DNA from 3 places in the Butyricicoccus sp. AF18-9LB genome. Region 1 is predicted to be linked to each of the others. Evidence: riboswitches for the same ligand, from Rfam matches in the RefSeq annotation. Region 1 holds a riboswitch; each other region holds the start of a gene.
What was found. Region 1 has a riboswitch for cyclic di-GMP ahead of PGY33_RS09430 (S-layer homology domain-containing protein). Riboswitches for the same ligand answer to the same signal wherever they lie in the genome.
Positions count from the first base shown of each region.

Region 2: another riboswitch for cyclic di-GMP. It lies ahead of PGY33_RS10260 (IS256 family transposase); the one in region 1 lies ahead of PGY33_RS09430 (S-layer homology domain-containing protein).
Region 3: another riboswitch for cyclic di-GMP. It lies ahead of PGY33_RS09210 (S-layer homology domain-containing protein); the one in region 1 lies ahead of PGY33_RS09430 (S-layer homology domain-containing protein).

Region 1 is NZ_JAQCWA010000014.1:50,530-52,800, forward strand. Features, by position in the region: gene PGY33_RS09430 (S-layer homology domain-containing protein) at 1-1,353, opposite strand, end outside; cyclic di-GMP riboswitch class I at 1,463-1,554, opposite strand.
Region 2 is NZ_JAQCWA010000017.1:43,424-45,694, forward strand. Features, by position in the region: gene PGY33_RS10255 (hypothetical protein) at 1-283, opposite strand, end outside; partial or broken gene PGY33_RS10260 (IS256 family transposase) at 346-1,133, opposite strand; cyclic di-GMP riboswitch class I at 1,511-1,601, opposite strand; gene PGY33_RS10265 (helix-turn-helix domain-containing protein) at 1,809-2,271, opposite strand, start outside.
Region 3 is NZ_JAQCWA010000013.1:61,281-63,551, reverse strand. Features, by position in the region: gene PGY33_RS09215 (transglutaminase-like domain-containing protein) at 1-439, shown strand, start outside; cyclic di-GMP riboswitch class I at 716-810, shown strand; cyclic di-GMP riboswitch class I at 942-1,032, shown strand; gene PGY33_RS09210 (S-layer homology domain-containing protein) at 1,071-2,271, shown strand, end outside.

The DNA of each region.
Region 1 (2,271 bases):
AACATCGGTAGTGAGGGTCAGCTTTACCTTGGAGTATTCAGAGCCGGTGTTGTCCTTGATTTGGATTGTGATACTGAAATTCGTATTCTGCGGAATATCCGTCAATGCCTTCACATAGATACCGCTGCTATCCGCAGTAACCTGCACCTTGGTATCATCGAAGGTGACAACATACTCGTCCGGTCTAAGCAGCACTTTTGCCGTGCTGCCGGTAGTCAGCGACTTGTTCAGCAGCAGCGCATACAGGTTTACCGTGCCGTCCTTGCTGACCGTAACCGTGGAACGAGTGCTGGTAAGCTGATACTGTTCGCTTGCTGCACCATCTGTAAAGTTACCGCTGTTGTTCGGCATATCCTTCAAGACAGCGCCGGTCATGTAGTTATTGTTCAGATAGACCTTTGCGCCTGCGTCATGACGTGCTTTGAGCGTAGCAGGAACTAAACCGCGCAGATAAGTGTTTTCCAAATGAATCTCGGTCAACGCAGTCTGTGTAAATGCGTCCGGTAATACACCGCGCAGAGGGTTCGTGTCCAGCGCGAGATATTGCAAGCCTGCCAGATTAGCAATACCGGCAGAGATTTCGCCTTCCAGCTTGTTTTCGGACAGGTCTAAAATCTGCAAACCGGAAAGCGAGTACAGCGTTTCGGGAATCGTGCCGGTCATGCCGCATTGCCACGCCGAAAGAGAGATAAGATTCGTCAGCGCGGACAGGTCGGGAATCGTGCCGCCGATAACGTTTTCTGAAAGGTTCAAGTATTTCAGACTGCTCATACCGGCAACTGCCGCAGGAAAACCGCCGGTCAACTGATTTCCCATGAGGTTCAGCACCTCAATCTGGGTATTGCTCAAAATCGTATCCGGTATCGTACCGGTGTACTGATTGTCTTTGAGAACCAGCGTTTTCAATGCGGGCATTGTGCCAAATTCGGAAGGAATCGCACCTGCATAATCATTACCGCCTAAATCCACATTCTGCAATTTCGGGAGCGTATAGAGCGCAGATGGAATATCTCCGCTCAAATGATTATCCGAGAGGAACAGATACCGCAATTCACTAAGTTCCCCGATTGCAGCCGGTATATGTCCGGTGATGTTTCGGCCTTTCAGACCAATGCTCTTGATTTCTACAAGGTCTTCCGCTCCGGTGATGGTATCCAGTGTGCGTTGCTGTGCGTTCAGAAGACGCTCAATCTCATTGATGAACCATGTCTGTCCATCACAGGCGGCAATAAACCGTTTGGCATATTCCGTCTGTGGGTTTGGCGTAAAGTCCGCTGCGCCTGCCGTGAGTGGTGCGTATAGCTGCAACAGCAAGGCTATTACAAGCAATACGCTGATTCGTGTGCGTTTCATTTTTCGATCGCTCCCTTTCTTTTGCGCCCAAACAGTTAAAAAAGGGCGCAGTACCGCATGGATAGTAGTCCACACAGTATTGCGCTGTTTCTTAAAATGCGGGGACTGGTTAGGTAACTGGCTGTCATGCGATTGCAGAGCAATCGTTTAGACCCTATAGCTTTGCGCCGCAGAGTTTCCTCTGTTTTGCCATTTCTGCCATTCTCCTAAGAGTTTGGGTTTTTAGTTAATTAAATTGTACTAAGTTGCTTGGCATTTGTCAATTATTACTTTGTCAATTTCAACAAAAGTCCTTTTGTACTTAAACAAGTAATTGTTCAAAATTGCAGACTGCTTACGTCGGAAAGGGTCTACTGTTATAGACTTCAAAAGATTTCTCTCTGCGTTCGCCGCCGCGAGAATGGTGAGGGGGTGCTGCGGCTGTGGGTAACTGCCGCAAGGGAGTTATCCATAACCGCAGCAGGGGGAGAGGAAAGACGCGGGCGGCGCGGATTTCGTTCCTCTCCCCCTTAACGCGCCGCTGTACATCTGTTCTGTACAGGTGCGTTTCGGAATTTATTTGTCCGAATTGTCGGGAAAACCAAAATATTTTTACGGAAAGTGGTCAATTATTTGACCACTTTTGCTTTGCCGAAACTGCCGATTTAGGACTATGCAACAAATGTTCGATTGCAAAGTGTTACGAGGACAAGAATATTGCATTTTTGCAACTTTTCTGTGTACCAAAGTTTAATTATGAATCAAATGTGAACAATTTCTGCCCCGATTGACTTTGTTCTGTATATACGGTATGATAGAATCCCAATCAAAGATGAAAGCCTAAACTCCATACTTATCTTAGCTTTCTTTAATTTTGGTTTCGGTGATACATGGCTTGTCAGCAAATATGCATAGTAACGCAATGCACAGACAGGCCGA
Region 2 (2,271 bases), on a different contig from region 1:
ACTTTTCGTCAGCTTGAAATAATGCAGTCGGTTCATAGGTACTGGCGAGCGGAGAAGACGGGTTAACAATCAGTATCAGCCAGCACGGATGCGAGATGGATTGCCCTAAGTGAATTTCAACGCCGATGGACTTGAACTGCGGCATCTGGTAATATGACGAAAGCCCTGATTTCCCTTTGCCGGTACGAATGCACTCATTTTGTTCGATAATATTCTGAATTTCGGAATATTTGCATTGAAATTTTAGTGAAAAGGTATGAATACCGTACTCGTTCGTAATCATCTGCTGTTCCTCCGTTTCTGAGCACATACTGTGCAGCGTTTACAGGTTTTCGGCTCATGCTGCAGCATTTTGAAAAGACTGTCATCGGTCGGAAACACGGATTTCGACTTGGTTACCTTCCTGAGCTGACGGTTAAAGCCTTCAATCGTGTTGGTCGTATAGATCAGCCGTCGGAGTGCCTGAGGAAACTTGAAATAGGTACTGAGATTTGCCCAGTTATCCCTCCATGACTGAGAAATCTTAGGATATTTCTTGTCCCAGTGTTCTGCAAACGTGTCTAACGCGTCCAAAGCAGCCGATTCATCTACCGCTGCGTAGACTGCTCTCAAGTCAGCCATAAGTGCCTTCAAATCCTTGTAAGAGACATATTTGCCGGAATTTCGAAGCTGATGGATGATGCAGTTCTGGATTTCCGTCTTGGGATAGACCGCCTCGATCGCCGCAGAAAAACCGGTCAAATTATCCGTACAGCAATGAAAATATCCTCGATGTCCTGGCTGATGCTGGTCTGATTTTTCCGCAGCACCTTGGGTTCGAATTCGCTCTTGCGATCCCGCGGCACAGATACCTCTACATCGCCAAAACTGGTGCGCAGGGTTTTGCTGCTGCGCCCGTTCCGGCCGTTATCCGTGTCCTTGTTCTTGTAGTCATACCGGCTGTAGCCCAGTTGATCGTCCAGCTCGGCCTCCAGACCGTTTTCCATGAACTCGGTGTTAGGTTTAAGTCTAGTCTGCCACATAGCCTCGATTGCGGTAATCTCTCCGGCACGCCATCGGGAAACAACCCGCTCGTAGTTGTCCGGCAGCGGTATCGGCTTGCGTCCGGTGTACTGGCTCTTTGTCTTGGCAATGGCGATACCCTCGCGCTGGCGCTGGAGGATGTACTCGCGTTCGAGTTCTGCGACCGCCGCAAACGCCACAGTCGGCGCCATTGTCGCAACAAACACAATGATACTATTGCCGATAACAATCGTTTTTCATAACTTTCCCTCCGTATTTTATCTGCTTTAACGGCTTCAAATTTAAATAAAAAAACGCTTTCAAGACATGGCTACTCATGACTTGAAAGCGTTTTTATATCTTTGTTGGAACAGCACAAAAGGGCAGAGTTTTACCTGCTCTGCGAGCAGTGTATTGCACCGCGAATCGGCTTGCCATATTCTTTTGACGGCGTACACCTCCTTCTGCCAAATAAAGCGCAGAAGAGGTTAACAGCGTCTTCGCTGATGCTTACAACCGGCTGTCATTGCGGCGTTCGCCGCCTTAGACCCTTCCGGCTTTGCGTCCCCCATCTTTCGATGGGTTTGCCTATCTCTCAGACACCGTATATGTACCTGATTTTTGATTGTTATACCATAATCTGTATAAGCACGCGATTGGTCTGTTATACGATTCGTGTCATAAAAACGACATTTCGCGCAGCAATCTGATGAATATCACCGTTCGGATAGCACAGCTGCGCTGCGCTTGCCTGTCTGTACACGCGACCGTTTCATCCTGTGGACGCAGTACGGAGAGTGTGCTTTTTATTTCCACTGGGTGCGGTACTGATGCGGGGTAATGCCGGTGCTCTTACGGAAGGCCATAATAAAGTGCGAAGCACTGGAGAAACCGCAGTTATCTGCGATGGTCTCAATACTCTGCGAGGTGGTGAGCAGCTGCTGCTTTGCGGCGCTCAGACGCACAGTCTGCAAAAACTGATGCGGTGTTGCCGACTGGTATTCCTTAAACTTACGCATATAGTAGCAGGTGCTGAGCGCAGCACGCTGGGACAGGTGTTCGATGGAGAGCGATTTGTCCGCAAAATTGTACGTCATATAGTCGGCTGAGTCCTGAATGGCGATCTCGAGATCGCTTTTTTTCTTTTCCCCGAGCACGAGCACGAGCAGAACGAGCAGCTTGTTGATCGTCAGGGAAATAATATGAGGATTGGGCTGGTTCTGGTGCACCGAGACCATGATGCGGCGGACACATTCCTCAATCTCGGCA
Region 3 (2,271 bases), on a different contig from region 1:
CACGGTATCCGCTAAGGCTGCTGAGCTCTGCAAGAACGCCAAGACTGACGAGGCTAAGGTTATCGCCATCTACAACTACATGGCAAGCCGTTATACATATGATAACAAGCTGGCGAAAGAGATCACCAGCGGCAAGATCACCAAGTACATCCCGGATACCGCCGCTACCCTGAAGGGCACCACCGGTATCTGCTACGATTTTTCCTCGCTGTTTGCAGCAATGTGCCGCAGCCAGGGCATCCCGTGTGCACTGACCAAGGGTTACGCCGGCTCCAGCTACCATGCTTGGAACAAGGTAAACCTGAACGGCAAGTGGTATCAGATCGACCTGACCTACGCGGTTACCCGCAGCGTGAAGAACGCAAAAACCCTGCATGACTGTGTATCTCCGCTGACCTACACCAACACCAGCGATGCGCTTGCAGTAGCTGCGGCTTAACACGTTTCCGTTTTACTTTGTATGCAAATGGTCCTGATTGGATGCGTTTATGTCCGATCAGCGGCGATTTATTGCATAAAAACGATTCCGGATTGAAATCCTTCTTCGCTTTTTACAGTATTTGTTTGTTATTCGCGGGCATTTATGGTATACTGAAGAAGAGGATCCGGAGGATTTCTGTCCTGCGCAGGCAAAGGACTGTGTATGCAGTCCGGCGTGTCTGCCGACAGAAAAGATCGTAAAATTCTGTGCATGACTTCCGTAAAGGGATACAGGTACAGACAAAGGCACAGCCGGTGAAAACCGGTGTCGCAAAGCCAGATGGGCCTAAACGGAGGTTTTTCCTCTCCGCATGGCAGCCGGTTGCCAAAGGTACTTTGTACCCCCTTGCAGAGCTATGCGCTGTAAAGGGGGTATTCTATTTGGAAATTGAACTACTTCTGCATTGGCTGAAGAAATTGTAAAAAATGACTATCTGTGCTACTCATTAAGGAGTAAGTTGTGCAGACAAGGGCACGATCGGTGAAAGTCGGTTTCGCAAAGCCAGGGGCCTAAACGGAAGACCGTCTTCCGCATGGCAGCCGGTTTCCTGATGCAGCTTCTTCTCTATAACAAGAAAGAAGGATGCTTTATGCGAAAACGAATGCTAAGTATTTGGCTCTGCCTTATGATGGTAATGAGTATATTACCCACGGTCAGCTTTGCTGCTGAATCGACAGAACCGGAAGGCGGAGCTACAATTACAACATCGGAAGACGAAGCTACAATTACAACACCGGAAGGCGAAGCTACAATCTATGTTGATGCAACGAAGGGCAATGACGAGCAGCCTGATGTTGGTACGACAGCAGATAAGGCGTATAAGACCTTGGCAACAGCTGTTACCAAGGCTGCAAACGGTGATACCATCGTGCTTGGCGAAGGTAAATATACGCTGTACAAGAAGGACGCTGTGACAAAGGGGAAAGATCTGACTTTTGTGGGTCAAGGAGCCGATAAAACCAGTTGGGGTATTGGCGCTACAATGCCCGATCCAGATAAGTTCGGTACAGAGTACAACGGCGATTACAGCTTTGACGGCGCGGGAACGATCACGTTCCAGAACATGACGCTCCAGTCTGCAAGCGCAAATTATCTGGGCTTTATCCGTGCGGATAAAACGGTTGTTGAGAATTGTATAATCAATGGCAAGACCTTCTACTGGGGTTATACTTCTGCAACGTTTACGAATACCACGTTTAACTGCCCGGATGGAGATTATGCGCTCTGGACGTATAGCTCGCCTACCATGACCTTTGACAACTGTACTTTTAACTCTTCCGGTAAGGTCATCAATGTCTATACCGATGCTGGTGCAGGTAAAGAAAATATCACAGTCAACTATATGAACTGCACGGTTAACGGTTTTAGCGTGAAGCAAGTGCTGAATGTCAACGACAGCAACATGGGAGACTATAAGTATATCCTTAATATCTCCGGAAATAATACGGTTTCCGGTGTGCCGTATGACAAGACTACCTGCTCCCGTTTGTATGGTTTTGCCGGAAAGACTGGAAACAACACCGGCAGATTGGATGTAAACATCGACGACACACTCGTTTGGCAAGGTGGCAAGATGGTCTCTCACAAGCACTCTGCCGGTGAGCAGGACAATGCGTTTACCTACAGCTACGGCGATTGGAAAGATAATGGAGATGGCACCCGGACCCACAAAGTGACCAAGACCTGCAAATATTGCCATTACAAAACCGAGTATGATGAAACTGAGGATATTCCGCCCATCGACTGGGACGTTTCCCGATCCAAGACCGCAACGGCGCTGGATACGAGCA